Regions from separate parts of the Aromatoleum evansii genome, predicted to be linked through region 1. Evidence: riboswitches for the same ligand, from Rfam matches in the RefSeq annotation. Region 1 holds a riboswitch; each other region holds the start of a gene.
What was found. Region 1 has a riboswitch for cobalamin ahead of cbpA (modified peptide precursor CbpA). Riboswitches for the same ligand answer to the same signal wherever they lie in the genome.

Region 1 (7,362 bases):
GCTGGAACGAGGAACACGGCTGGTTCTTCGACTGGTCGTGGCGCGAGGAAGGCCAGAGCGGATGCTGGTCGCTGGCCGGCGTGTTTCCCCTGTACTGTGGCGTCGCGGATGAGGCCCAGGCCGAGCGCGTCGCCCGCAACATCGCGGAACGATTCCTGCGTTCCGGCGGAGTCGTCACGACACTGGCCGACTCGCACGAACAATGGGATTCGCCCAACGGCTGGGCGCCGCTGCAGTGGGTGACGGTGCAGGGGCTGCTCGACTACGGTCACGACGAACTCGCGCGCGAGATCGCGACGCGCTTCGTGGATCTCGCCGACCGCGTATGGCGCCGCACCGGCAAGCTGATGGAAAAGTACGACGTATGCGACATGTCGCTCGACGCCGGTGGTGGCGAGTATCCGGTGCAGGACGGCTTCGGCTGGACCAACGGCGTCGTGCGCGCCTTCATCGAGCGTTTCGGCCTCGACGCGTATCCGGCCGACTGAACCATCCAACCTCCGTTTGCGCCGTCTCCCCGTTACGAGGACATCATGCTGAAGTTCCCCGCCGGCCCCCTGTGGGCGCTGGTGACCGGTTTTGCCGTGCTGGGCGGTGTCGGCAGCGTCCTGATGACGCGCCAGCCGGAGTTCTATCATCGCTGGAACCTGGACAACGCCGAGTGGGGCTGGGCGCTGTTCGCCACCGGCCTCGGCGGCGTGCTGGCCTATCCGCTCAACCGCTGGCTGCTTGCGCGCTGGGGCAGCCGCGGGATGCTGCTCCGCTTCGGCACGGCCGGCGGCGTCGTGCTGGCGGCCATCCCCTGGCTACCCGGCGTGCCCGGGCTGCTCGCCGGTCTCTTCGCCCAGGGCGTGATCTACAACGGCGTCAGCGTCGCCATCAACCAGCAGGCGTCCGACTGGGAACTGCGGCGCGGCACACGGATGATGGGCCGCCTGCACGCGACCTTCTTCATCGGCAGCGTGCTGTCGGCCTTCCTCAGCAGCCTGCTCGCGGCGCTTTCCGTCAGCCTGCCGCTGCACATGGCCGCGGTCGGCCTCGCCTCCGCGCTCATCCACCGCGCCGCGGCGGCCACGCTGGAGGCCGCGGCGGCCCGATCGGCCGCGCCCGTCGCCGTGCATCACGCCCCCGAGTCCTGGCTCGGGCTGGGCATGCTGTTTTGCTGGTGCACGGTGCTCGAAAGCGGCGTCATGGGCTGGGCGTCGGTGTATCTCAACCAGAGCCTGAAGGCGAACGAAAGCCTGTCCGGCATCGGCCTCGCGCTCTTCTCCGGGGCGATGGCGGTGGGGCGGCTCTTCTCGGACGCGCTCGTCACGCGTCATGGCGCGCTGCGCATCGTCCGCACGGGCGCGATCGCATGTGCGCTCTCCCTCGCGCTGGCGGCCTGGCTGCACGAGCTGCCCGTCACCTTGCTCGCCTTCGCCGTCACCGGCCTGGGGCTCGCCGCCGCCGCGCCGGTGATCTTCTCGGTCGCGGGCCGCATGGGCGGCGAGGCGCTTGCCCTGATCGCCGGACTCGGCGCGCTCGGAGGACTGCTCGGCCCGGTGATCCTCGGCCGCATCGCCAGCCACGTGTCGCTGGACTGGGTGCTCGCGACGCTCGCCGCAGTCGCCGTCGTGATCGTGAGGCAGGCGACCGCCCTGGCGGCGAGCACGCAGGGCAAGAGGCACTGAAACGCCGGTTTCCCATGCGCCGCCCGGAGCAGGGGGCGAACGCACCCTCGGCGAGTCGGTCGTCTCGACGGGTTCAGGGCAATGGTGGTCGTTCCTGCACGGACAGTTCGGCAGTCAACGGCGACATGGCCCCGTCAAACGCCATCCCGTACTGCTGGCAGTGCCGCGTCGAATTGAGCAGAATTGGCGCCTGGCGCAGGCATCCTTGCTCCGTCCGTATCGGGCCATCGCAGCTTCCGGCAGAGGTGTCGCGGGCGGGTAACGCGGGATACTGCCTTCGCGTACGGGCAAGGGAGCGGAAACAGCTCCGGTCGAACAAAGCGGGGACAGGGAAGGGGACAAGATTGCACCGGCAACTGAGCGGCACATTGAATTTTCGCAGCCTGGCAGGCCTGCCGACGAAGGACGGACGCCGCATCGCGGGACATGTGGTGCTGCGCTCGGACCAGCTCGATCGCCTGCAACCGACGGACTGGGATCTGCTCGCCTCGTTCGGCGTGAAGACGGTGTGCGACCTGCGCACGGCCTCGGAGCGCAACCGGTTCCCCAACAGCCTGCCGGAGCAGGGCATGAGGCAGATCCCCATCGAACTCGTCGGCGACGTGCGATCCAACCCCGAACTGGTCGAGCCGCTGCGCACGCGCCACGGTGCCGAGGGCGCGGTGGAAATGATGCGGCAGATGTACCGCCAGTTTCCCGAGGCGCTCGCTCCGCACCTGTCGACGCTGTTCCGGCTCTTTCGCGAGGACGAAGTGCCGGTGCTCGTGCATTGCGTCGTCGGCAAGGACCGCACCGGCTTCACCGTCGCGGTGATCCTGCATGCGCTCGGCGTCGCGGATGAGGCCGTGATGGCGGATTACCTGCTTTCGACGCGCGTTCGTGAATTGGCGGATGGAGAACGCCGCGCAGCGACGTCACGGATCATCCGCCGCATTACCGATCGGGATCCGACCGAGGAAATGATCGACGCGATACTCGACGCCCGCCCCGAGTATCTGCGTGCGGCCCTGGATACCGTGAATGAACGCTACGGATCGATGCAGGGCTACCTGAGGGCCCGGGCCGGCCTGGACGAGGAGGCGCTCGCCGAACTGCGCGAGCGCTGGCTGGAGTCACGATAGGGGCGGCCCACGCCGCCGGCATCGCGGTGCCGGAGCCCCTGTGGCTGTGCCGCGACGCGAAGTTCGGCGGCCGGGGATGGGGGTGTCGACGTGCGGCACGAATGGTGCGCAGACGCGTATCGGGGCGTTTCGACCCCGGCGGCGAAGACTGTTGACCGATGCCGCCCGAATAGGCAAAAATTCCAGTTCCTTTCGGTTCGACGAAACGGAACACGGTGAGAATCCGTGGCGGGCCCGCCGCTGTATCCGGGGACGGCCGCTGCCAGGTTGAAGAGACCAGCCACTGACGGGGACAACCCCGGCGGGAAGGCGCAGCGATCCGGCTGATCCGGTAGCCAGAAGACGTGTCGAACCGATCTGGAGCCAAGGCAAGGGCTCCGGCTGACTGCATGCTCAAAGCGTGCCGTCAGCCGGAGCCCTTTTTGTTTTTCTATCTCGAGGAATGGATCATGACCCACACTGTTCAAACCCAAGCCCAGACCCAGAACACAGCCCCGGCGCAGAAGGCCGCTCCGACCATCGCCATCCGCAAGAGCTGCAACCCGGACGGCATCGGTCTGTCGCACTATGTGCTGATGGATCGGAAGGCCGCCAAGTGACGGCCGCCCTCCCGAGCCAGGCCCTGGCGGGCCCGGCCTTGATCCCCGTGGACATCGGCCACGACGTCTATGCGGCGGTCACCGACCCCAGGACCGCCTTCTGGGCGCTGGTGGACAAGAGCCGCCTGGCCGAGTCCCTGTCCGACGGTCCGCTGCTCGACGCCTATCGCGGGCAGGCGGAAGCCTTCGGGCGCGAACTGCATGCCTTGCGCTTCGAGTTGAAGCCTTCCGGCGTCTATCTCAATCCGACCGAGCGCTGCAATCTCGATTGCACCTACTGCTATCTTCCCGGCAGCCAGCGCAAGACCGGGCAGCACATGCCGGTCGAGACCCTGGTCGCATCCCTGGGGCGGCTGCGTGATTATTTCCGCTCGGTCATGCCCGAGGGCAGGAAGCCGCGCGCGATCTTCCACGGCGCGGAACCGCTGATGAACCAGGCCGCCGTGTTCGCTGCCATCAGCGAGTTCGCCGACGATTTCGCCTTCGGGGTGCAGACCAACGGCACCCTGCTCGACGATGCCGCGGTCGAATTCCTGACCAGCCGCAATGTGAGTATCGGCCTTTCCCTGGACGGCCCGGTGGCGGGCATTACCGATGCCACCCGACGCACCTGGGGCGGCAAGAGCGTGCATGAGAAGGTGCTCGCCGCGATGGCGAAGCTAAAGGGCTATGGCTCGTGGAGCGTCATCACCACCTGCACCACCGAGAACCTGCCTTACCTCACTTCCATGGTCGAGCTGTTCCATGCGAACGAGGTGCCGACCTGCATGCTCAACACCTTGCGCTGTACCTTGCCCGGGGCGCGGGGAGTGAAGCCGGCGGACGGCGAGATGGCCAAGGCCTTCTTTGCCGCGCTCGACCGCAGTCATGAGTTGTATCGGGAGACGGGGCGCAAGCTCGTGGTGGCCAACTTCGCCAATATCCTGATCGGCATCCTGGCGCCGACCGCGCGACGGCTTATGTGCGACATTTCGCCCTGCGGCGGCGGTCGCGCATTCTTCGCGCTGGCGGCCGACGGCAGCCTCTACCCCTGCAGCGAGTTCATCGGCCTGCCGCGCTTCAACGGCGGTTCATTGCTGGTCGATGGCGGTGTCGAGGCGGCGCTGGAGTCCGAAGCCTTCAAGACGGTGACGGGGCGTGACGTGGACAAGTTCAGCCCCTGTGGCGACTGTGCGATCCGCCATTTCTGCGGCTCGCCGTGCCCCGCGGAGGCCCACGAGATGAACGGCGGGATGGACAAGATCGGCGCCTTCTGCGACTTCTACAAGGAGCAGGTCAATTACTCCCTGCGCCTGATCGCCGACGGCAAGGCCGACGACTATCTGTGGGACGGCTGGGACGAGGGGACCGAGACGGTGTTCAATCTCGCCCTTTGAGCTTCACAGGATCGCGCAGATGCAAAAAAGGCCGGGTCAAACCGGCCTTTTTCATGGGTGCCCGAATGTCGTTCAGGTGTTCGAGTCCGGGAAGGACTCCTTGCGTCGGCGCATGTAGGCCTGCAGTTCCTCGTCGACGGCGGGATCCAGTTCGGGCGCCTCGTACTCGGCGAGCATCTTCTTCCAGCGTGCGTTGGCGCGCTGTGCCATGTCGAGGCGGCCCTCGGCGTCCCATTGCTCGAAGCTGTTGTTGTCGGCAATGGGCGAGCGGTAGAAGGCATTCTCGAAGTTCGCCTGGGTATGGGCGCAGCCGAGGAAGTGCTTGCCCGGACCGACTTCGCGGATCGCATCCATCGCCTGGCCGTTCTCCGAGAGATCGACGCCACCCATCAGGGTCTGCATCATGCCGGCCTGGTCGGCGTCCATGATGAACTTCTCGTAGCCCATCGCGAGGCCGCCTTCGAGCCAGCCCGCGGTGTGCAGCGCGAAGTTCACGCCGGCCAGCGCGGTCGGCAGCAGCGTGTTGGCGCTCTCGGATGCCGCCTGCGCGTCGGGAATCTTCGAGGCGGTCAGCGAGCCTCCGGAACGGAAGGGCACGCCGAGGCGGCGCGCGAGGTTCGCCATCACGTACAGCACCAGGGCGGGTTCGGGCGTGCCGAAGGTCGGTGCGCCCGATTGCATCGACATCGAACTTGCGAAGCTGCCGAACACCACCGGTGCGCCCGGGTTGACGAGCTGGACGAAGGCCATGCCGGCCATCGCTTCGGCGAGCGTCTGCGCGGCAGTGCCGGCGACGGTTACCGGCGACATTGCGCCGGCGAGGATGAACGGGGTGACCACGCAGGCCTGGTTGTTGCGGGCGTAGACCTTGGCCGCGCCGAGCATCGTATCGTCGAAGGTCATCGGCGAATTGGCGTTGATCAGGTTGATCACGGCGGTGCGCGGCTTGCCTGTCTCCGGGTCGATCCACTGGTCGCCGAACAGGATCCTGGCCATCTCGACCGTGTCCTGCGCGCGCTCGGGGTGGGTGACGGAGCCCATGAAGCACTTGTCCGAGTACTTCATGTGGCTGTAGACCATGTCGAAATGCCGCTTGTTGACCGGCAGGTCGACCGGCTCGCAGATCGTGCCCCCGGAGTGATGGAGGCTGGGCGACAGGTAGGCGAGCTTGACGAAGTTGCGGAAGTCCTCGATGGTGCCGTAGCGACGCCCGTCGTCGAGGTTGTGGATGAAGGGGCAGCCATAGGCGGGCACGAAGACCGTGTTGGGGCCGCCGATGCGCACGCTGCGTTCGGGGTTGCGTGCGATCTGAGTGAATTCGCGCGGTGCGTTCTCCTGGATCAGCTTGCGGCACATGCCGCGCGGCATGCGCACCCGCTCGCCCTGCACGTCGGCCCCCGCGTCGCGCCAGATCTGCAGTGCCTCCGCGTCGTCGCGGAAGTCGATGCCGATCTCCTCCAGGATGGTGTCGGCGTTGTGCTCGATGATCGCGAGCCCTTCCTCGTTGAGCACTTCATAGAAGGGAACCTTGCGGGTGACGTACGGGACGCTCATCCCTTGCCCGCGTGACCGGGCCGCCCGGCGCGCCTCGCTTCCGCTGCGACCGCCGCGCCGGCGGGTTTCGGTGGTACTCATTGTCTCGCTCTCCATCATGTTGTTCGGAACACATCACGCTGCCAGTATGCGGAGGGACAGGGTGTGCTGACATGGCACGAAGCGACCCGCGATTAGCGATTTGCGCCAGACGGGGCCGGCAGTTCGGGAGATGGCGGCTCAGGGGATGGCGGCGCGCGCCTGCCGCGATAGCCTGATTCGTGACGGCCGCGGCTGCCTGCCGCACCCGTCACGAAGAACAGCCGTCGGTTCGACGGCCGTTTGCACTCAGGCGTAGTGGCACTCGTGCAGTGCCTTGTAAAGGCCGATCAGCATCACTAGCAACACGACGGTGAAGGGCAGGCCGGCGGTGACGGCTCCGGCTTGCAAGGCGTTGAGCGCATCGGTTCCGCCCGCCGACAGCAGGATCGCGGCGATGACGCCGACGAGGCAGGCCCAGAGCACCTTCTGCCGGCGCGGAGCATCGACCTTTCCGCCGGCCGTGATGCAGTCGATCACCAGTGCCCCGGAATCCGCAGAGGTCACGAAGAACACCAGAACGAGCATCACCGCAAGCAGGGAGGTGACCGAGCTCAAGGGCATGTTCGCGAGCATCTGGAAAAGGGGCAGTGACACGTCGCTGATTCCCTTGGCCAGTTCGCCGATTCCCCCGGTCGTCTGCGCCAGCGCGTTACCGCCGAAAGCGGTCATCCAGAGCAAGGTGACCAGGGTCGGGACGATGAGGACCGCGGTCACCATCGCACGGACCGTGCGGCCCTTGGAGATGCGCGCAATGAAGATCCCCACGAAGGGCGACCAGGAGATCCACCAGGCCCAGTAGAAGACCGTCCATCCGTGGAGCCACTTGTCGTCCTCACGACCGATCCAGTTCGATAGCTGGAACAGATGTGAGGCGTAGTCGGAGGCCGTGGTGCCGAGCCAGCCGAAATACGCGACGATGCCGCCCGCGAAGGCGACGAACACCATCAGGGTGGTCGCC
Region 2 (7,362 bases), 2.6 Mb from region 1:
GCAGGTCGAGGAATCCGTGCAGACCTACGGCAAGCACCTGCCGCTCACGTCGATGGTCATGTTCGGCGGCGTGAACATCAATCCGCAGATCGCGGCGCTGAAGAAGCGCGTCGACATCCTCGTCGCGACCCCGGGACGCCTGCTGGACCATGCCGGGCAGAAGACGGTGGACCTGTCCGGGGTGGAGATCCTCGTCCTCGACGAGGCCGACCGCATGCTGGACATGGGCTTCATCCGCGACATCCGCAAGGTGCTCGCGCTGCTGCCGAAGCAGCGCCAGAACCTGCTGTTCTCGGCGACCTTCTCGGACGAGATCCGCTCGCTCGCCAACGGCCTGCTGAACAACCCCGGCTGCGTCGAGGTTGCACGCCGCAACACGACCACCGAACTGGTCGAGCAGTCCGTGTATTCGGTGCCGCAGAAGCAGAAGCGCGACCTGCTCGTGCATCTGGTGAAGGAGCACGACTGGCACCAGGTGCTGGTGTTCACGCGCACCAAGCACGGCGCCAACCGGCTGGCCGAATACCTCGGCAAGCACGGCATTCCGGCCGCGGCGATCCACGGCAACAAGAGCCAGGCGGCACGCACGCGCGCGCTGTCGCAGTTCAAGGACAACTCGCTGCCGGTGCTGGTCGCGACCGACATCGCGGCGCGCGGACTGGACATCGACCAGCTGCCGCAGGTGGTGAATTTCGAACTGCCGAACGTGCCGGAAGACTACGTGCACCGCATCGGCCGCACCGGCCGCGCCGGCGCGACGGGCAAGGCGATCTCCTTCGTCGACAGCGAGGAGCGGCCTTATCTTGCGTCGATCGAGCGCCTGATCAAGCGCACCATCGAGCGCGCCACCGTGCCGGAATTCGTGACCCACGCGCCCGATCCGGGCGACAACGACCGCCCGCCGCGCGATCCGCGCCAGTCGTCGGGACGGCGCAACGACGGACGCGCGCCGCGCCAGCCGCAGACCGAACGTCCCGCGCCGCGGGCGCAGGCGCATGGGGCGAACCGCCAGCCCTCACGCCAGGGCACGCAGGGCGCAGCGGCCAACGGTGGCAAGCCGGCGAATCGCCCGGCCCGCAGCGGCGAGGCGCAAGGCAATCGCACTGCACGCAACGGCGAAGCGAACCGGAGCGGTGCACCGCGCGCTCAGGAAGCAGGTGCCAACCGCGCGCCGCGCACGGCCGATGCGCCGCGCGCAGCGGCACGTCCGGACTCGGGGCGCAGCCCCGCGCCGCGGGCTGCGCTCTTCAGCGCCAAGCCGGGCAATCGCGGCGACAGCTAACCGATCCGCCAAACACGTCCGTTCGCCCTGAGCTTGTCGAAGGGCGGCGGCCAGGCTTCGACAGGCCTGGCCTGAGCGAAGTCGAAGGGCTCAGCCCGAACGGTATCCGGTTCCGGGTCGACGGCGCGGTTCAGCCGCGCCGCACCCCGACGACTTTTTGATAGAGACCACCGAACAAGGTGGTCTTTGTCCATTCGAACCCCTCACCCCGCGGCGAAAGTGCGGTGATGTCGGCATCGAGCAGCGAAGGGGCGAAAGGCTCGAGCCAGCGGAAAACCTGCGCCATGACGGGACGCAGGGGATGCCACGGCCTCGTGCGGTGGTAATCGACGAACACGATCTTGCCCCCCGGCTCGACCGCCCCGAGGAGGTTGTGCACGATGCACGCACGTTCGACCGGCGGAACTTCATGCAGCAGGAAGAAGCAGCACACCGCTGCATGCGACTCGGCCGCGAGGCAATCGGGCCGCGCCAGGTCGCCCTGGCGCACCTCGGCGTGCACGAGTCCGTCGAGCTTGCGGCGGGCATTCGCAACCTGGATCGGCGCGACGTCGATGACTTCGAGGGCGCCAGTGCAGCCGACCCGCTCGGCGAGCAGGCGCGAGAACGGCCCATAGACACACGCGGCCTGCAACAGGCGCTGCCCCGGCGCGAACTCCTCGACCGCCGCGCGCATCAGGCGTCGGGCGTTGCCCCACAGGATGGCGGAAACGACCCACTCCCTGTCCAGCCAGGGCAGGGTGCGATGGCTCAGATAGGCCCAGTGATAGGTGCGCGACAGATAGGACGGCACGGCACAGGCGTTAGTCGCAGGCTGCATCATGGCGGGATCGGCAGAAATCTGTGTCATGTCCGTCAGCATAACCGGATCTGCTGAAGCGCGGAACGCCGAGTGCATACCCTCGCCGTATTCACGGGGATGCGGACTCCCCGGCATGGGCAGGCGGCAGGATAACCGTTGTCGCAGCGGCCCCGTCTGGCGTAGCGACACTTGCATCGCGGGATGAATATCGCCTATGCTCCGCGCTGAATTCGATCCGGGTTCCCCGGCGTGCGACCGCGCGCCGGGGTGAAACGGGAAGTCCGGTGACGTCGGAGGATCAGATCCTCCGGCCAGTCCGGCGCAGCCCCCGCTGCTGTAAGCCTGACGGATCCGCCACACGCCACTGAGCCTCGCGCTCGGGAAGGCGGCGGAATCCGGTGGAAGGCGAGCCAGAAGACCGGCCCGATCGATTTGGAAGGTTTGTGCCCCGGGGTGTGGGCTTGCCGACTGGAATCCGATCGCGTCCGTTGCGGGCTCAGGCCCGTCCGTTTCGCCTCATCGACCCAGCCTCAAGTTGCACTCGACCGCGTCCGCTCGTCGGCGTCGTCGATTGCTGCCATCCCCGGTGCGTGTTCAATGCACTCGCGGGGAGGCGTCATGCATTCCGATACCCTGCCGGGAACCGTGTGGTTCGTCGGCGCCGGTCCGGGCGACCCGGACCTGATCACCGTGAAGGGCCGCCGTCTGCTCGAACAGGCGGGCGGCATCCTGTTCGCGGGCTCGCTCGTCGACCAGGCGGCGACGCTCCACGCGCCGGAAGGCTGCGCGATCCGCGATTCGAAGGACATGACGCTGGAGGAAATGGCGGCCTGGCTGATCGAAGCGGCCTCCTGCCATGCGACCGTGGTGCGCCTGCAGACCGGGGATCCGGGGCTGTACGGCGCCCTGGTCGAAATGACACGGCTGCTGGATGCGGCCGCGGTGCCGTGGAAGGTGGTGCCCGGGGTGTCGTCGGCGATGGCCTCCGCCGCGGCAGCCGGCGAGACGCTGACGCTGCCGGAAGTCACGCAGACGGTGATCCTCACCCGCGTCGCAGGCCGCACGCCGATGCCGGCGGGCGAGGAGCTCGACGCGCTCGCCGCGCACCGCACGACGCTATGCATCTTCCTGTCGATCACGCTGCTGCATGAGGTGCAGGACGCGCTGCGCCGCGCCGGCTGGCCGGAGGACGCGCCGATCCTCGTCGTGCAGAAGGCGAGCTGGCCGGGCGAGGAGAAGGTCGTGCGCGGCACCCTCGCCGACATCAAGAAGAAGTGCCAGGCAGAAAGAATCGCCTCGCAGGCCATGATCATCGCCAGCCCCGCCCTGGGCGCGCGCGACTGGCCCGAGATCGCCCGTTCCAAACTCTACGACCCGGCCTTCAGTCACCGCTTCCGCCGGGCCTCTGTCACGGAGAACGCATGATGCAAGACACCACGATCCTGCTGGTAGGCCACGGTTCGCGCAATCGCGCGGGCAACGACGAGATCGAGCGCTTTGCCCAGGCGTGGCGCGAGCGCCGGCCCGAGTGGCGCATCGAGGCCTGCTTCATCGAGTACGCCGACGTGCTGCTCGACGCGGGCCTCGACCGCGCCGCCCACGGGGTCAAGCGCGTCATCGTGATCCCCTTCATCCTCAACGCGGCCGGCCACGTGAAGATGGAGATCCCGGCTGCGATCGAGGCGGCACGCGAACGCCATCCGGGCGTGGCCTTCGACTGCACCCGCCACCTCGGCATGGGGCGCGAGATCTTCGACGTGCTGACGGGCCAGCTCGACCGCCTGATGCGCGCACTGCACATGCCCGACCCCTGCACGACCGGCGTGATCCTGCTCGGCCGCGGCTCGTCGGACGCAGGCGCGAACGGCGAGCTCGCGAAGATGGCGCGCTGGATCTTCGAGGATACCGACCACGAGTTGGTCGATCTCGCCTTCACCGGCGTGACCTGGCCGCGGCTGGAGACGGCTGTACAACGCCAGGTACGCCTGGGGATGACGCAGATCGCGGTGGTGCCGGTGTATCTCTTCACCGGCGTGCTGATCGAGCGCATCGACGCGCAGCTCGCACGGCTACGCGCACAGTATCCGCAGATCGCCTTCGCGCTCGGCACGCACTTCGGCTTCGACCCGGGCATCTTCAAGTTGGTCGAGGCGCGCGTCGCGGATGCACAAAGCGGTGAAACCGCGCTGCTCGAATGCGACGGCTGCAAGTACCGCCTCGCGGCCGAGGACGAACACCTGCACGACCATAGCCACACGGCGGGTCACCACGCGCACGACGGGCACGACCACCCTCACCACCACCACGATCACGGTCATGCGCACGGCGGCCACGATCACGGTCACGCCTGTTCGCACCACTCATCGACCACCAATCGGCCGCACGCCGGCTGCGCCCACCACGCCCACGCCTGAACCATGAACAGCAACGTCGTCACCGAACAGCTCACGGCCGCCGGACGCGCGATCGAGCACGACTCCTTCGCGATCATCGACGCGGAAGTCGGCCGCCACGACTATCGGCCGGAACAATGGCCGGTCGTGCGCCGCATGATCCATGCGAACGCGGACTTCGAATTCAACGGCCTGACCGATTTCCACGCCGATGCGGTGGCGGCGGGGCTGGCGGCGATCCTCGCCGGTGGCACGCGCATCGTCGCCGACGTCGAGATGATCTGCGTCGGCCTGTCGGCCTCGCGCCTCGCGCACTTCGGCATGAGCACGCACCAGTTCATCTCCGACGCGGACGTGATAGCCCAGGCGAAGGCCGAGGAGACCACGCGCGCCGTGCAGGCGATGCGCAAGGCGCACCGCCTGGGGCTGCTGGATGGCGCGATCGTCGGCATCGGCAACGCGCCGACGGCGCTGATCGAGGTCGTGCGCCTGATCCGCGAGGAAGGCGCGCGGCCGGCACTGGTGATCGGCATGCCGGTCGGGTTCGTGTCGGCGGCCGAGTCGAAGGACCTGATGGCGGAAGTCGATGAGGTGCCCTGGATCGTGATCCGCGGCCGCAAGGGCGGCTCGACGCTGGTCGTCGCGGCGATCCATGCGTTGCTCGGGCTGGCCGAGGCACGCCAGCGCGAACAGCAGGCGCCGGCGGCGTAAGCGGGGACGAGCCATGGCAGCGGGCCACGCCTTGCCGGAGAAGGTGCGCAAGGGCGACGCGAAGCGCGAGCGCGGCAACCGCACGGGCTTCACGACCGGCGCAAACTCGGCCGCTGCGGCGACTGCGGCGACGCTCGGCCTTGTACACGGCGAGGTGCCGGCCGAGATCGAGTGCGTGCTGCCGAACACGATGCAGGTGAGTTTCCGCATCAGCGATGGCCGCATCGAAGGCGACTGCGCCCATGCCGTGAGCATCAAGGACGCGGGCGACGACCCGGACGCGACCGACAAGGCGCATCTGACCGCGGACGTGCGCCGCATCCCGAGCGGTGGCGGCGAGGTGATCCTGAAGGGCGGACCGGGCGTCGGCGTCGTCACGAAACCGGGCCTCGGGCTCGAAGTCGGCGGCCCGGCGATCAACCCGGTGCCGCGCAGGAACATCTGCGAGAACGTCGCGCGCGCCGGCGCCCCGATCCTCGCTGCGGGCGACAGCCTGGAGGTGACGATCTCGGTGCCCGGCGGCGAGGAGATGGCGAAGAAGACGCTCAACGCGCGCCTGGGCATCCTCGGCGGAATTTCGATCCTCGGCACGACCGGCATCGTGCGCCCGTACTCGACCGCGGCCTTCCGCGCGAGCGTGATCCAGGCGGTCGATGTCGCCGCGAATCAGGGCCAGACGACGGTGGTGTTCACGACCGGCGGGCGCACCGAGAAGTGCGCGATGCGCGAGTTCCCCGAACTCGACGAGGCCTGCTTCGTGCAGATGGGCGACTTCGTCAAGGCGGCTTTTTCGACGGCGGTGAAGCACGGGATGCAGCGCGTCGTCGTCGGCGCGATGGTCGGCAAGCTGACGAAGATCGCGCAGGGCCTGTCGGTGACGCACGCGTGGCGCGAGGAGATCGACCGCGCGCTGATCGCGGAGGCCGCGACCGAAGTCGGCGCGCCGCCGGACGTCGTCGAGCAGATCCGCGCCGCCGAGACCGCGCGCTTCGCCGCCGAAAGCCTCGCCGAACTGGGCCTCACCGTGCCCTTCCACCGCGCGCTCGCGCTACGCGCGATCCGCTCTCTGCGCGACCGCTATCCCGGCCCGCACCGCCTCACCGTGCTCGCGTGCAATTTCGAAGGCGTGCCCATCGTCACCGTGGAGGAATCCGAATGTCTGACCTGCGCTGCCTGATCCTGGGCATCCTCGACGACGGCTGGGAGGGGCTCTCGGCCGCCGGCCGTGCGCGTCTCGGCGCGAGCCGCGTCGTGATCGGCGCGCGCCGCACGCTGGATCTCGTCGCGCCGCATCTGGGCGGTGACATCGAGTTGCGCGACATGGACGGCGCGCTGGGCAAGACGCCCGAATGGGTCCGTGCTGCGCTCGCCGACCAGCTGCCGGTCACGGTGCTCGCGACCGGCGACCCGCTGTGCCACGGCATCGGGCGCTTCCTGATCGACAAGCTCGGGGCGGGGAAGATCGAGGTGCTACCGGCGCCGTCGACGATCGCGCTCGCCTGCGCACGGCTCAACAAGACCTGGCAGGATGCGGCGATCCGCTCCTGCCACGGCGCGGATGCCGGCGAATGGGTCGTTGGCGCGACGCCCGGGCATGGGCTGTATCCCATCGTGCGTGCGGTCGCCGAACACGCACGCGTCGTTAGCTTCACGAGCCCCGCGAACAGCCCGGACCGCATCGCGCGGGCGCTGCTCGCCGCGGGCTACGGCGACGATTTGCGCATTTCGGTCGCGGCACGGCTGTGCCTGCCGGACGAGGCGATCTTCGCCGACCTGACGCTCACGGAGGCCGCCGCACGCAGCTTCCCCGATCCGAACATCGTCGTGATCGACCGTGCGACCGCTTCCGCCCCCTGCGCCGTGTTCGGCTTCGAGGACGGCGATTTCGCGCAGCGCCAGCCGGAAAAAGGGCTGATCACCAAGCTCGAAGCGCGCGCCGTGTCGCTCGCGAAGCTCGGCTTGCGCAGCGACAGCCTGGTGTGGGACATCGGCGCCGGATCGGGCTCGGTCGGCCTGGAGGCCTCGCGCGTCGCCCGCCTCGGCCACGTCTGGGCGATCGAGAAGAACGTTGGCGACGCCGCCAACGCGCGCGAGAACGCCCGCCGCCTGCAGGCGACGAACTACACGCTGGTCGAGGGCAAGGGGCCTGAGGGCCTGGACGCGTGGCCGGATCC
Region 3 (7,362 bases), 1.6 Mb from region 1:
GCCGGCGAACACCATGATGTGGGGCTGGCGCAGTTCCGGGGTGAGGGTCTGCTGGATCAGCCCCAGTTGCAGCGCCAGCGGCTCCAGGCGGCCCAGGGCGCCCTGCGGCTTGGTCTTGTTGTCGATGCGGTGCTGGAGGCCGGCTGCGAGCGCGCGGTCGGGCGCGCAGATCTGGAATGTCATGATTGCGGTATGCATGTGCCCTGAAAGGGCTGCGATGGTAGCACGCAGCCTGTGCCGCGGTGGCACGCGGCCTGCGCCGCAAGCTTCATGCCTGGGCGATGCTGCGGGCGGTGCCGTGCTGGCGGTTGAGGCGCTTGCCTTCCTTGGCGCGGCGCATGAGCTTGCCGGCCTGCTTGAGCAGCGTGACGGCATTGGCGCCTTCGTTGCTCGAGATCGCGCTGCCCATCGAGACGTCGAGCATGAAGGTCTGCCCTTCGATCTGGATCGACTCTCCAGCCACCGTGGTGACCGCGTTCGCGACACGCTGCAGGTCATCCATGTCGAACACTTCCTCCAGCACGATCACGAACTGGTCGTTCTCCGGGCGTGCGACGGTGTCCTGTTCGCGCACGATGCTGCGCAGCCGCTGCGCGACGATCTTGAGGATCTCGTCGCCGACGTGCTGCCCGTAGCTGTCGTTGATCGAGCTGAACTCGTCGAGGTCGAGCATCACGACGCCGATGCGGGTGTTGTGACGCTTGGCGCGGATGATGCCCTGGTCGATGCGGTCGGTGAGCAGGAGCTGGTTGGCCAGGCCGGTGAGCGCGTCGTGATGCGCCATCTCCTGGAAGCGTCGCTCGCTTTCCTGCAGGCGATGGGTCAGGGATTCGATCTCCTGGCTGCGTTGCGCCATGCCTTGCGTGAGGAGCTGTTCCGACGCCTGCAGGGTCTCGATCGAATGCTCCAGGCTGGCGAGTTCGTCAGCGTGACGTGCGGCGCCTTCGCGCCAGTTCGAGCCGGTGCGCTCGGCCAGCGCGAGGGACATCGTCAGCGCGCCGAAGCTCCAGACGAACTGGATCGCGTGGATCGGCCAGCCTTCCGCGCGCAGAAGTCCGGTGTGGGTGGCGAGGAACAGAATCGCTCCTATGAGCATCGCCGTCCAGCCGGCAATGAGCAGCCGCGCTCCCGGCAGTCTTTGCCGGAGGCCATGTGCCGCGCACGCGATCGCCAGCAGTGCAAAGGCCGGGCTGATGCCGGCGATCAGGGTGTTCGGGTAGTCGCCCGGCAGCACGAAGACGCCTGCCAGTGCGATCCCGAACAGCGCAGTGAATACCTTGAGCGCAAGGTCGAGGCGCGGCGAGAGGGTTGCGGTGCGCAGGTATTCGCGGTTGAACAGGGCTGCGGACACTCCGGCGAGTGCCAGGCCGAAGGGCTCTGCGGTTCCGGTCCAGCCGCCGTCGGACCCGCCGGGCTCGATACCGTGGAGCAGTCCGACGGCGAGCAGGCTGATGCCCGTGCCCAGCGCGAATCCCGCGTAAACGAGGTAGCAGCGGTCGCGGTTGGCGAGATACTGCAGCAGGTTGTTGAGCAGCAGCGCGGCGGCGAAGCCGGCATAGCAGACGGTGGCCAGCAGGGTCGCGAGGATGTTCCCGGCTGCCGGTTGGACATCGGCCTGCGCGAAGGCTGCGAAGGGCAGGGCCAGCGGGATCAGAACGGCGAGGCGCAGGTGTGCCGCATCGAACGCCGTGTGGCGTTCGTTCATCGCGTTAGCCGGTTGCGCGACAACGTCCATGACTGCCCTGTCGAATAGATCTTGTTACGAATCTGTAATTCTAGGAGGCAAACGCGTTCTGCGTACAAGAAATCCGCCCCGGCATGGGTAGCCGCCGTGCCGCATTGTAGCGGTTTGCCCTCAGGCGCTGCCCTTGAGTGTCAGCGGCAGGCCCGCCGCGACGAAGGTGACGCGCGCGCAGGCAGCGGCCGTCATCTGGTTCAGCCGGCCCGCCTCGTCGCGGAAGTCGCGACCGAGGGGGGTGTCGGGGACGAGGCCGAGGCCGACCTCGTTGGCGACGAGCAGCACCTCGCCGCGCAGCGTCGGCAGGATCTCCAGCAGCGCGGTGCGCTCCGTTTCGAGCGCCGCCGGCAAGTCGGCGCCGGCCGGGTTGCCGGCGTCTGCCATCAGGTTGGAGAGCCACAGGGTCAGGCAGTCGACGATCACGCAGCGGCCGTCGCCGGCCTCGCGCGCCAGCGCCGCCGCGAGTGCGACCGGCGTCTCGACCGTGCGCCAGCCAGTGGGGCGGTCTTCCCGGTGGCGGCGGATGCGGGCCGTCATCTCGTCGTCGAGGGCTTCGGCAGTGGCGATCACGGTCACGGGCAGGCCGCTCGCGACGGCGAGGTTTTCGGCGTGGCGGCTCTTGCCCGAGCGCGCGCCGCCGAGGATGAGGTGTGCGGGCATGTCTTTGGAATTACGCGTTTTTTCGCGCTGCGCAAAGTTGCGGAACGCGTTATTATCCGCCCCGCGCCCGATTTCGGGTGCGACGTGTTGCAGGTGCCCGACGGCGATTCCCGCCCGAGGGTTAAACGGGAAACAGGTGCGCGAACGGCTCCCCGAGCCGCCCTTGCAATGCCTGTGCTGCCCCCGCAACGGTAAGTGGACGCAAGGCGCATCCAACCGCCACTGGACGAGAGTCCGGGAAGGCGATGCGCCCGGAGTGGGCCCCGCAAGGGAGCGCCGCCCAGCCCACGAGCCCGGATACCGGCCCGGACACGAGAAGGCGGAAGTGCCGCGGGGAGGCGGCGACGGGCGTGCATTGCAGCGGCTCAAGGCGTGATTTCCCCGAGCGGTGCTTCCATTGTGAAGATGACCGGTGGCGCGGGGACGCGACTGCCGGCGCAGGGAGAATAACCCAGATGAACATCCGCCTGTCCGCCACCGCCGTCGCGGTGGCTGCCGCATTGCCGTTTGCTTCCGCCGCTGTGGCCGCCGAAGAGAAAACCGGTGAAACCGTCGTCGTGACCGCAACCCGTCAGCCTCAGCGCGCGTCCGAAGTCCTCGCCAGCGTCGACGTCATCGAGCGGGACGAAATCGAGCAATCCGGACAATCCTCGCTGCTCGAACTGCTCGGCAACAGGGCCGGTGTGCAGATCTCGAGCAATGGTGGGCCCGGAAAGACATCCTCCTTGTTCATGCGTGGCACGAACTCGAACCACACGGTGCTGTTCGTCGACGGCGTGCGCCTCGGTTCGGCGACGACCGGACAGGCGCCGTTCCAAAACATTTCGCTCGACCAGATCGAACGTGTTGAGATTCTGCGCGGACCGGCCTCTGCCCTGTATGGCGCGGACGCTGTCGGCGGCGTGGTGCAGGTGTTCACCAAGAAGGGGGAGGGCGGTTTTCGGCCCGAACTCTTCGTTGGTGCGGGCACTTACGAGACGACCGATGTGAGCGCCGGCGTCTCGGGCGCTGCAGGCGCGTGGTCGTACGCCTTCCGGGCAGGGCAGTACGAGACCGACGGCGTGTCAGCCAAGAAGGGACCTTTCGCTGCCCGCCAGTTTTTTCACGATTACGATCCGGCCCTCGACGCGGACCGCGACGGCTTCCGTGCCACGACGGCCTCGGGCAGCCTGGGGTTCAAGTTCAACAACGACCACGATCTCGAACTGAATGTCCTGCATGCACAAACGCGCAACTGGTATGACGGGAACGGCTTCAATTCCCGCGGCGGCGCGGACGTGGGCAATGACGACGTGGCGGAGTCGATCGGCCTGGCGAGCCGCAACCGGCTGACGTCGAACTGGACGAGCACCGTCCGGATCGCGCAGTCGAAGGACGAGTCGAGCGGCTTCCGCGATTCATTCCAGTTCGATACGCTTCAGAGCCAGGCGGTGTGGCAGAACGACGTCAAGCTGCCGCTCGGGTCGGCGCTTCTCGCCTACGAGTATCTGGACCAGCGCGTAGACAGCACCACCGCCTTCGCGAAGAAGGGGCGTTGGATCGAGTCGCTGCTTGCCGGCTGGAGTGCCACCCTTGGCCGGCATCAGTGGCAACTCAACGTACGCCAGGACCAGAACAGCCAGTTCGGTGACGAAACGACCTATCTCGCGTCTTACGGATACAAGTTGACGCCCCTGTGGTCAGTTTCGGCAGCCCTCGGAACCGCGTTCAAGGCGCCGACGCTGAACGACCTCTATTACGTGGACACCTTCGGAAACCACGGTGATCCGTCACTGAAGCCGGAACGCTCACGCAATCGCGAGGCGGCGTTGAAGTACGACGACGGGAGCCATAGCGCGTCCGTGACCTATTTCCACAACAGGATATCCAACCTCATCGAATGGAATGCCGCACCCCCCACCTTCGCGTTTGTGCCGGAGCAGACCGATGATGCCCGGATCGAGGGCTGGGAGTTCGCATACGCCGCAAAGCTTTATGGTTTCGACGTTTCGACAAGTATCGATCTGATGGATGCGAAGAACCTCGAGACCGGAAAGCGCCTGCATCGGCGTGCGCGGGAGCAGGGACGGCTGGCGATTTCGCGCGAAGTGGGGCCGTTCCGCTTCGGCGGCGAGCTCATCGGCGTCGGCAAGCGATTCGACCGTGCCGGCGAGGTCAATGAGCTGTCGGGTTATTCGCTGCTGAACCTATTTGCGCGGTATGCCGTCAATCGCGACTGGGCGATCGAGGCAAGGGCGAACAATGTGCTCGATCGTGATTACGAGCTGGCGAAAGGGTTCAATACGCTCGGCGCCACGGCCTTCGTGGGCGTACGTTACGCGCCCAAATAAGGGGCCGTGAGGCATGCCGGGCCGCGGATCGGCGGGTCTCGTGATCGCAGGGCTGACGCTCGCGGGCGTGTGCGCGCTGGTGTGGGCTTTGTCCGCCGGTGATCTGCCCATCGGCCTGGCCGACGTCTTCGGCGCGCTGTTTCGCGGCGCCGAAGGCATGGCGGCAGACGTCGTGCGCGAGCTGCGCCTGCCGCGTGCGGTAGCGGTGTTCGTGTGCGGCGGGCTGCTGGCGCTGGCCGGCGCGCTGATGCAGGTGCTGCTGCGCAATCCGCTGGCCGATCCCTACGTGCTGGGCGTCTCCGGTGGCGCCGCGGTCGGGGCGCTGGCGGCGATGCTGGTCGGCGCGTCATCCTGGGTCGTCGATGGGGCGGCCTTCGGCGGCGCGCTGGCGGCGATGCTGGTGGTGTTCGGGCTCGCGCACGGCGACGGCTCGTGGACGCAGACACGGCTGCTGCTCACCGGCGTCATCGTCGCGGCCGGCTGCGGCGCGGCGGTGACGCTGATGCTGTCGCTGGCGACGGACACTCGCCTGCAGTCGATGCTGTTCTGGCTGATGGGCGACGCCAGCGGCGCGAGCCGGCCGTGGCCGGCGCTGGTGGTGCTCGTCGCCGGACTCGCGGTGGTGCTGCCGGTCGCGCGCGACCTCAACGTGCTCGCGCGCGGCGAGACGACGGCCTCCGCTCTGGGCGTGCGCGTGCGGCGGCTGCGCTACCTGCTCTACGTGCTCGCGTCGCTGCTCACTGCGGCGGCCGTGACGCTGGTCGGCTCCGTGGGCTTCGTCGGCCTGGTCGTGCCGCATCTGGTGCGCTTCGCCATCGGCAACGACCAGCGCCTGCTGCTGCCGGCGGCGCTGCTCGCAGGTGGCACGCTGCTCACGCTCGCCGACACGGCTGCGCGCACGGTCATGGCGCCTGTCCAGCTGCCCGTCGGCGTGCTCACCGCGCTGATCGGCGTGCCGGTGTTCCTGTTCCTGCTGTCGCGGAGTTCACGATGACGGGGGTCGGCGATCCGTCCGTCCTGCTCGAGGCCGAGCGCCTCGCGCTGCAGGTCGGCGAACGCTGGCTGTGCTGCGAGTTCAGCCTGCGGCTTGCCGCGGGCGAGTGTCTCGTGCTGCTCGGTCCCAACGGTGCCGGCAAGACCACGCTGCTGCAAACCCTTGCCGGCCTGCGCGCGGCGACGGTGGGCAGCGTGCGCCTCGGCGGACGCTCCTACGCGGACTGGGACAGCCTCGCGGCGGCGCGTTTCCGCGGCCTGCTCGCGCAGCAGCAGCCGGACCACTTTTCCGCCTCGGTGCTGCAGACGACGCTGGTCGGCCGCCATCCGCATCTCGGCCGCTGGGGCTGGGAGACGGCCGCCGACATCGCCATCGCGCAGGCGGCGCTGGCCGAAGTGGGCCTCGCCGAGTTCGCCGGGCGGGACGTTCTCAGCCTGTCCGGCGGCGAGCGCCAGCGCGTGGCGATCGCGACGCTGCTGACACAGGCGCCGCGGCTCTTCCTCCTCGACGAGCCGACCAACCACCTCGACCTGCATTACCAGATCGCCGTACTGGAGCTGTTTGCGCGCCTCAAGCGCAACGGGTGCGGTGTGGTGATGGTGCTGCATGACATCAATCTCGCGACGCGCTTCGCCGACCACGTGATCCTGCTTGACGGCAAGGGCGGCGTGCTTGCCGGTGCGCGCGAGGAGGTCCTGCAGGCGGATCACCTCAGTCGCGCCTTCGACCACCCGATCCGCCGCCTCGACGTGGGCGAGCGGATCCTCTTCATCCCCGATTGAGCATGAACGAACAGGACAACGAGAAGAACATCCGTCACGCCGAGCGCATGCAGCGCAAGAAGGCGGTGGTGGACGAAAAGATCGCCGCCGCGCAGATCGAGCGCGGCGTGCTGCTGGTCAATACCGGCAACGGCAAGGGCAAGTCGAGCGCCGCCTTCGGCGTCGTCGCGCGCGCGCTCGGCCACGGCATGCAGGTGGGCGTCGTGCAGTTCATCAAGGGGCGCTCGGACACCGGCGAGGAGGCCTTCTTCCGCCGCCAGCCGGGTGTCGTGTGGCACGTGATGGGCGAGGGTTTCACCTGGGACACGCAGGACCGCGCGCGCGACGTCGCGGCCGCCGAGGCCGCGTGGGAACAGGCGCGCACGCTGCTGCGCGATCCCGCGATCGGCCTCGTCGTGCTCGACGAACTGAACATCGCGCTGAAGTACCGCTATCTTGAAGTGGCCGCTGTCGTCGCCGACCTGCTCGCGCGGCCCGCGCACCAGCACGTGATCGTGACCGGCCGTGCGGCGCCGCCGGAGCTCGTCGAGGCGGCCGATACGGTGACCGACATGGGGCTCGTGAAACATGCGTTCGCGGCCGGCGTGAGGGCGATGCCGGGGCTGGAGTTCTGAGTCAGGGCGATCGCGGAACTACGTGCGGCCGGGCTCATGTCGGCCTTCGGAAGCAAGGGGAATGACAGTGGGAGCGGCTTCAGCCGCGAATGGGCGCCGATTTCGCGGCTAAAGCCGCTCCCACGGGTTCGCTCCGCAAGCAACGCAGGGGGAAAAATTGCGTCGTCCCTTGCCCGTCGAAGGGCTGGGGGACAAGCCGCCGCGAGTCCAGGACAATGCCGCCGGCTTGCAGCCCGCAATACCC
Region 4 (7,362 bases), 1.2 Mb from region 1:
ACAAAACTATAGGAAGCTACAGCTTCTGTCGAGTACCTGAAGTGCGCACAAGGCATATGCATCGTGCGCGACGCAAATCCTCACCCGCCGGTCCCGTCGCCCGGCCGCGCGCAGGTAGAATCGTGTTCTTGGATGCATATCGACACGGAGACAACATGCCGCGCCACACGAAGATCGTCGCCACCCTGGGTCCGGCCTCGTCCGATCCGCAAGTCCTGGAACGCATGGTGCATGCGGGGATCGATGTCGTGCGCATGAATTTTTCGCACGGCAAGGCCGACGACCACATCGCGCGTGCCACCGCGATCCGCGAGGCCTCGGCACGTGCGGGCCGGCCTGTGGGCATCCTCGCCGACCTGCAGGGTCCCAAGATCCGCGTCGGCAGGTTCGCCGGCGACCGGGTGCATCTGCACAAGGATGCGGACTTCATCCTCGACGCGCACTGCGAGCTGGGCGACACCACGCGCGTCGGCCTCGACTACAAGAACCTGCCCAGGGACGTGAAGCCGGGCGACGTCCTGCTGCTCGACGACGGCCGCATCAAGCTGGTGGTCAATCGCGTCGTCGGCGCGGAGATCCACACCACCGTGCGCGTCGGCGGCGAGCTGTCCAACAACAAGGGCATCAACCGCCAGGGCGGCGGCCTCACCGCACCGGCGCTGACCGCGAAGGACATGGACGACATCAAGACCGCCGCCCTCATCGGCGTCGACTTCGTGGCCGTCTCCTTCCCCAAGAGCGCCGCCGACATGTACATGGCGCAGCAGCTCCTGCGCGCCGCGGGCAGCGAGGCCCTGCTGATCGCGAAGATCGAGCGCACCGAGGCGGTCGCCAACCTCGACGAGATCCTCGACGCCTCCGACGGCATCATGGTCGCCCGCGGCGACCTCGCGGTCGAGGTGGGTGACGCGGCCGTCCCGGCACTGCAGAAGAAGATGATCCGCGCCGCGCGAGACCGCAACAAGCTCACCATCACCGCGACGCAGATGATGGAATCCATGATCGGCAGCCCCGTGCCGACACGCGCGGAAGTGTCGGACGTCGCCAACGCGGTGCTGGACGGCACCGACGCCGTGATGCTGTCGGCGGAGACCGCATCGGGCAAATATCCGGTCGATGTCGTCGAGGCGATGAGCCGCGTGTGCCTGGAGGCGGAAAAGTCCGCCGAGGTCACGCTCGACCGCGAGGTGCTCGACCGCGTATTCACCCGCATCGACCAGTCGATCGCGATGGCGGCGATCTGGACGGCCTGGCACCTCAAGGTCAAGGCCATCGCCTCGCTCACTCAGACGGGCTCGACCGCGCTGTGGATGAGCCGCCTCAACAGCGGCGTGCCGATCTACGCGCTGACACCGGAAACCGCGGCCCGCAACCAGATGACGCTGTACCGCGAGGTATTCCCGCTGCTGATGTCGCAGACGCACCAGGATCGTGACCTGCTGCTATGGGAAGCCGAACAGATCCTGCTCGACCAGGGCGTCGTCGAGCACGGCGACCTGATCGTGCTGACGATCGGAGAACCGATCGGCGCCTCCGGCGGCACGAACACGCTCAAGATCGTGCGCGTAGGCGAGCATCCCGCGCCGCACCTGAACGAGCAGTGAGCGTGCAGCGCTCGCGCCACGACTGCTAGACTGGCAGGCTTTCCATGACGCCTCCCGGTGCCCGCGATCCGCGGGAGAATCGGGAATGCGGTGAGGCGGTGCTGCCGGCAGCACCGCGATTCCGCAACGTGCCCAGCGCTGTGAGGGGGACCGCCGCCGCAAGATGCCACTGACCCGCGGGTCGGGAAGGCGCGGCGCGGGACGAACCCGAGTCAGAAGACCGGCCGGGAGGCAGAACAACGGCGGACTGGTCCGTTCGCCGTCCACTGCGCTTCACAAGGGGAATCGATGAAGACCGCCACGCCCGGCCACCAGGCCCACCACCAGTTCGACGACGCCGAGCGCGCCGCCGTGTATCGCAACATCCTCGCGCGGCGCGACGTGCGCGGACAGTTCCTGCCCGAGCCGGTCGCCGACGACATGCTCGCCCGCATTCTCACCGCCGCACACTTCGCCCCGTCGGTGGGCTTCATGCAGCCGTGGAGCTTCGTCCTCGTGCGCGACCAAGCCGTGAAGCAGCGCGTGCACGACGCCTTCACGCTCGCCAACGCCGAAGCCGCACAGATGTTCGAGGGCAAGCAGCGCGAGGTGTATTCCGGCCTGCGCCTGCAGGGCATCCTCGAAGCGCCGATCAACCTGTGCATCACCTGCGACCGCGACCGCGCCGGCCCTGTCGTGATCGGCCGCACGCACATCAAGGCGATGGATCTCTACAGCTCGGTGTGCGCGGTGCAGAACCTGTGGCTCGCTGCCCGTGCAGAAGGACTGGGCGTGGGCTGGGTGAGCATCTTCCGTCAGTCGGCGATCCGCGAGATCCTGTCGCTGCCCGAGCGCGTGATGGCGGTCGCCTACCTGTGCATCGGCCACGTCAGTCACTTTTTCGACCAGCCCGAACTGCAGACAGCCGGCTGGCGTCAGCGCCTGCCGCTCGACGAGCTGGTGCATTTCGACGGCTGGGGCGGCGAGCACGCGGACGCCGAGTCGCTGCGCGCGGAGCTGCGCGCAGCCCAGGCGCTCGCCGCGCGGGGCCTGCCGCCGCTCTGACGACACGACGCGGCGGCGGGTATTTGCATGCCGTTTCCTTCGCCGGACCCGCTGCCGCCCAACAAACGCTAAAATGCGAGCCAATTCGCAACCCGGCACGCTTCGCGTGCCCGCACTTGATACCGGAGAAGGACAATGCCCCTCGTTTCCATGCGCCAGCTGCTCGATCACGCCGCCGAAAACGGCTACGGTTTGCCGGCGTTCAACGTCAATAACCTCGAGCAGGTCCAGGCGATCATGGAAGCCGCGGCCGAGTGCGACAGCCCGGTGATCATGCAGGCGTCGGCCGGCGCACGGAAGTACGCCGGCGAGGCCTTCCTGCGCCACCTGATCGATGCCGCCGTCGAGGCCTATCCGCAGATCCCCGTCGTGATGCACCAGGATCACGGCCAGTCGCCGGCGATCTGCATGGGCGCGATTCGTTCGGGCTTCTCCAGCGTGATGATGGACGGGTCGCTGCTGGAAGACGGCAAGACGCCGTCCTCCTATGAGTACAACGTCGCGGTGAGCCGCGAGGTGGTGAAGTTCTCGCACGCCATCGGCGTGACCGTGGAGGCCGAACTGGGCTGCCTCGGCTCGCTCGAGACCGGTCAGGCCGGCGAAGAGGACGGCGTCGGTGCGGAAGGAACGCTGGACCACTCGATGCTGCTCACCGATCCGGACCAGGCGGCCGACTTCGTCAAGCAGACCGACTGCGACGCGCTGGCGATCGCGATCGGCACGAGCCACGGCGCCTACAAATTCACGCGCAAACCCACCGGCGACATCCTCGCGATCGACCGCATCAAGGCGATCCACGCACGCCTGCCGAACACCCACCTCGTGATGCACGGCTCGTCGAGCGTGCCGCAGGAACTGCTCGAGATCATCCGCCAGTACGGCGGCGACATGAAGGAAACCTACGGCGTGCCGGTCGAGGAGATCCAGACCGCGATCAAGTTCGGCGTGCGCAAGATCAACATCGACACCGACATCCGCCTCGCGATGACGGGCGCCGTGCGCAAGTTCCTGTTCGAGAACCCGTCCAAGTTCGATCCGCGCGAATTCCTCAAGCCGGCCCGCGAAGCCGCGAAGCTGGTGTGCAAGGCCCGCTTCGAGGCCTTCGGCTGCGCCGGCCAGGCCAGCCGCATCAAGCCCATGTCGCTGGAAAAGATCGCCGCGCGCTACAAGTCCGGCGAGCTCACCCAGGTCGTCCGCTAAGCCCCGGACGGGCCCGCGCCTTCGGGCGCGGCGCACACCCGCGCAACCATGTCCAAGCCCAACCTGAAGCTCACGGTCAGCTTCGAGTTCGAACTCGAGGCGCCCGCCGCTTTCGTTGACGCCAGTCACGAGAAGCTGTGCAAGGCCGTGCAGGAACTCCTCGGCGCCATGGTGCTGCAGGGAATGCCGACGGTGACGGCAAAGCAGCTCGCGAAGGCGGGCGTCGCGGTGCTTTCCCACCACCATCACCTCGACGTGCTGAACACCGCCGCGACGTCGGTTCCGCGCGCGGAGCTCGTCGCCGCCGGCCCGCATCTCACCGACGACGAACTCGATCAGCTTGCGCGCCGCTCGGCCGGGCGCGTGCCCCTCGCCGACGCCGAGCGCGGGCGCTTCCTGCGGCGCCATGCCCTCGCGCTCGCGGGTGAATTCCGCATGGTGCCCTGCGTGGTCGGGGCGCGCCTGAGTTCCGGCAAGGACGCCACCCTCGCCGCACGGCTGAACCTCACCAACGGCAGCGTGCTGGTCAGCGAGCAAGACCGCCAGAGCCGCTTGCAGGCCAATCAGGACGGGCTGGTGGTGGCCATCCAGGGTTCGGAAGTCCGCCTGCGCGGCGCCTGTGCCGGACACACGCTGAGCGGCCCGGTGATCGAGGTGGCGCTCGGAGAGCTCGCGGCGCACCGCGACGCCCTGGTCGCCCTCTGGCAGAAGGGCGGCTGATCCCGCCCTGCAGTTGAGGGCCCGCCCGCCGCGCGGCGGGCGATCCCGGGCAATTCTGCCGCTTGGCGCCGCTCAGTACGAGTCGGCGTGCCCTTCCCACATCTCGGGTCTGAAGCGCACGACGCGGTTGCGCCCGTCTTCCTTCGCGCGGTAGAGGGCCACGTCGGCAAACTTCACGGCCTGCCAGAAGGTCTGGCTGTCCTCGGGGAACATCGCGACGCCGATCGAGATCGTCTTCTGCAGCACGGCGCCGCCGATCTGGATCTTCAGGCCCTCGACCGTGGCGCGGATGTTCTCGGCGACACGCAGCGCGTTCTCGGCCTCGGTTTCCTGCAGGACGATGAGGAACTCCTCGCCACCGAAACGGATGACCATGTCGGACGCCCGCACCGAGGTCCGCAGCACGGCAGCCAGGGATTTCAGCACGGCGTCGCCGGCATCGTGGCCGTAGGTGTCGTTGACCATCTTGAAGTAGTCGATGTCCAGCACCAGGATGGCCAGCTCGGTCTTGCGCCGACGCGCGGTGGCGACCAGGGTGTCGACGTATTCCTCGAGGAAGCGCCGGTTGTTCAGTCCGGTCATCGCATCGCGCAGCGAAGACTCGCGCAGCGTCTCGGTGAGGCGCTTGGCCTCGAGCACGGGCGCCATCTCGCGCACGTAGACGTTCACGTACGGGACCTGCGCGTGGAAGCGCGCGGCCTCGGATTCGCGCACCACGAGCTGGACGATGCTGCCCACCGAGCCGGACTGCATGATCGGCACGCAGTAGTGGCGCCGCGTCTCGCCCGCTTCCTCGGGCTGCTTGAACGCATAGCAGATGCCCGGCTGGGTGAGCCCGTCGACGGTATGGCCGGAGCGCTTGGCGCGGCACATGTCGCTGCGCACGAGGATCTGCGGATCGCACCAGCGGCACGGACTGCCCTGCACGCCATCGACCATGAAGGGTTCCAGCTGCTTCGGCCCGGACGTCTCGTAGATGGAGAATTCGCGCACGCCGAACTGGTCGGTCAGCACGCGCCCGAAGCGGTCGAAGATCTCGGACTTGGTCTCGTCCTCCTCGATCGCCTGCTTGAAGCTGGAGGCGTCGGCGAGGCCATTGACCATGTCGATCGCGACCTCGAGCTGGTTGTCGTCCTGCCTCAGGGTGCGGCCGGTGAGCTGCACGACGCGCTGGCTGATGCGCGCGAGGCCGTCGTCGAGGAAGGCGAGCAGGCTGTTTGTTTCGCTCGCGATCTGGCCGATCTCGTCGTCGGTACGCTTCTCCACGCGCCCCTTGAAATCGCCCTTCAGGGCGCGCTGCACCGCGCGCTCCACGGCCTGTGCGGTGGACCCCACGGGCAGGATCAGGCGCCGCGCGAGCACGATGGACAGCGCCGCGAACATGGCCATCGTGATGCTGATCCAGGTCACGGTCATGAGCGCCTTCGCCTTGAGTTCGGTGAGCGACAGCTCCATGGTCACCGCGCCGAGCACCGTGCCCTCGTTGACCTTGTGGCACTGCAGGCAGTTGGGCTTGCCGCTCGAGGAGGCGGCGAACGGGATGGTGCCGCGGAACACCGAATCGCCGGCCTCGTCGCGGATCTCGTAGCGGGGCTGGCCGTCGGCGAGCACGAGTTTCTCGATTTCGTCGGCGTTCATTTCGCGGTTCATGCCGGCGCCGAACTGCTCATTCACATGCGACGAGCGCACGACTCGCGCGGTGCGCAAGCCCTGGACCTCGACCAGGCGATTGAGGAACTGCTCGCGCTTGTCGATGACGCCCTGGATCATCGCCTCGGTCAGATGGACGCGCACGATTTCCGCGGCCGTGCGCACATGCGCGGTCGAGGAGGCAATCGAATAGCTGCGGAAGGCATAGAGGCTGATCAGGATGAGCAGCACGAGTGTTCCCACCGCGATGCCGCCGAACAGCAGGGTCATCTTACGATTCAGATTCATTCGGACTCCGAGGGTACGCGACGCCCCCGCTTGTTTATTTCGCCGGGGTGCAATTATGCCCGGAAAAGCTTTGTAACACCCGACGAAAGGGGTAGTCGGGCTTGCTCGTGGCATTGCCCGGACCGATGCGCGGCGAACTCGAAGCCGCCTTGGCGGTCACACTCGCACCCCAGCCCCAGACAGCGAGAAGAAGATGATCCGCGCATTCCTCGCGGCGGCGTGTGCCGCCCTGTTCCTCCCCCTCGGCGCGACTGCGGCCGGCCCGGCCGACGGACTTGCCTACCTGGATCACTCCCTGCGCCGACTGCATTCCGACGAAGTCGTCAACCTGCGCCAGCGTTATGGGGGCAAGCCGCTGCTGATCGTCAACACCGCCAGCCACTGCGGCTTCACGGGACAGTTCAAGGCCCTCGAAGCAGTGCACAAGGCATACACGGACCGCGGCCTGAAGGTCGTCGGCTTCGCTTCGAACGACTTTCGCCAGGAAGCCGCCAACGAGGCGGAGGCCGCGCAGGTGTGCTTCGTGAACTACGGGGTGAGCTTCGACATGTTCGCGCCGATCGGCGTCCGCGGCGACGGCGCCCACCCGGTGTTCCGTGAACTGGCGCGACAATCCGGCGCCCCGCGCTGGAACTTCCACAAGTACGTGGTGGATCGCAACGGCAAGGTGATCGCAGCGTTCCCGAGCCGGGTCGAGCCGGACTCGCGCGAGGTGCGCGAGGCGATCGAGCGCGCGCTTTAGGCGGAAAGGATCCTGCGGCGCCCTGCCCGGCGGCCGATGACCGGGGCGGGCATTCGTGACATCATCCCGCTCGCCGCGGGATCCGCCCGCATGAGACACCGCCGGGGCCGCCCA

Region 2: another riboswitch for cobalamin. It lies ahead of cobM (precorrin-4 C(11)-methyltransferase); the one in region 1 lies ahead of cbpA (modified peptide precursor CbpA).
Region 3: another riboswitch for cobalamin. It lies ahead of U5817_RS02805 (TonB-dependent receptor domain-containing protein); the one in region 1 lies ahead of cbpA (modified peptide precursor CbpA).
Region 4: another riboswitch for cobalamin. It lies ahead of bluB (5,6-dimethylbenzimidazole synthase); the one in region 1 lies ahead of cbpA (modified peptide precursor CbpA).

The regions. Positions count from the first base shown of each region.
Region 1 is NZ_CP141259.1:2,281,157-2,288,518, forward strand. It holds gene treF (alpha,alpha-trehalase TreF) at 1-488, shown strand, start outside; gene U5817_RS10660 (MFS transporter) at 534-1,673, shown strand; gene U5817_RS10665 (tyrosine-protein phosphatase) at 2,042-2,794, shown strand; cobalamin riboswitch at 2,971-3,161, shown strand; gene cbpA (modified peptide precursor CbpA) at 3,244-3,393, shown strand; gene cbpB (peptide-modifying radical SAM enzyme CbpB) at 3,390-4,769, shown strand; gene U5817_RS10680 (trimethylamine methyltransferase family protein) at 4,842-6,404, opposite strand; gene U5817_RS10685 (BCCT family transporter) at 6,651-7,362, opposite strand, start outside.
Region 2 is NZ_CP141259.1:4,881,254-4,888,615, forward strand. It holds gene U5817_RS22860 (DEAD/DEAH box helicase) at 1-1,282, shown strand, start outside; gene rquA (rhodoquinone biosynthesis methyltransferase RquA) at 1,413-2,132, opposite strand; cobalamin riboswitch at 2,305-2,526, shown strand; gene cobM (precorrin-4 C(11)-methyltransferase) at 2,703-3,509, shown strand; gene U5817_RS22875 (sirohydrochlorin chelatase) at 3,509-4,498, shown strand; gene U5817_RS22880 (precorrin-8X methylmutase) at 4,502-5,188, shown strand; gene U5817_RS22885 (cobalt-precorrin-5B (C(1))-methyltransferase) at 5,202-6,365, shown strand; gene cbiE (precorrin-6y C5,15-methyltransferase (decarboxylating) subunit CbiE) at 6,344-7,362, shown strand, end outside.
Region 3 is NZ_CP141259.1:646,228-653,589, forward strand. It holds gene cobT (nicotinate-nucleotide--dimethylbenzimidazole phosphoribosyltransferase) at 1-183, opposite strand, end outside; gene U5817_RS02795 (diguanylate cyclase) at 269-1,705, opposite strand; gene cobU (bifunctional adenosylcobinamide kinase/adenosylcobinamide-phosphate guanylyltransferase) at 1,856-2,398, opposite strand; cobalamin riboswitch at 2,473-2,722, shown strand; gene U5817_RS02805 (TonB-dependent receptor domain-containing protein) at 2,854-4,728, shown strand; gene U5817_RS02810 (FecCD family ABC transporter permease) at 4,742-5,722, shown strand; gene U5817_RS02815 (ABC transporter ATP-binding protein) at 5,719-6,504, shown strand; gene cobO (cob(I)yrinic acid a,c-diamide adenosyltransferase) at 6,507-7,118, shown strand.
Region 4 is NZ_CP141259.1:1,049,835-1,057,196, reverse strand. It holds gene pyk (pyruvate kinase) at 156-1,604, shown strand; cobalamin riboswitch at 1,643-1,848, shown strand; gene bluB (5,6-dimethylbenzimidazole synthase) at 1,893-2,648, shown strand; gene fba (class II fructose-bisphosphate aldolase) at 2,784-3,848, shown strand; gene U5817_RS04695 (hypothetical protein) at 3,897-4,568, shown strand; gene U5817_RS04690 (diguanylate cyclase) at 4,641-6,506, opposite strand; gene U5817_RS04685 (glutathione peroxidase) at 6,700-7,248, shown strand; gene U5817_RS04680 (hypothetical protein) at 7,362-7,362, shown strand, end outside.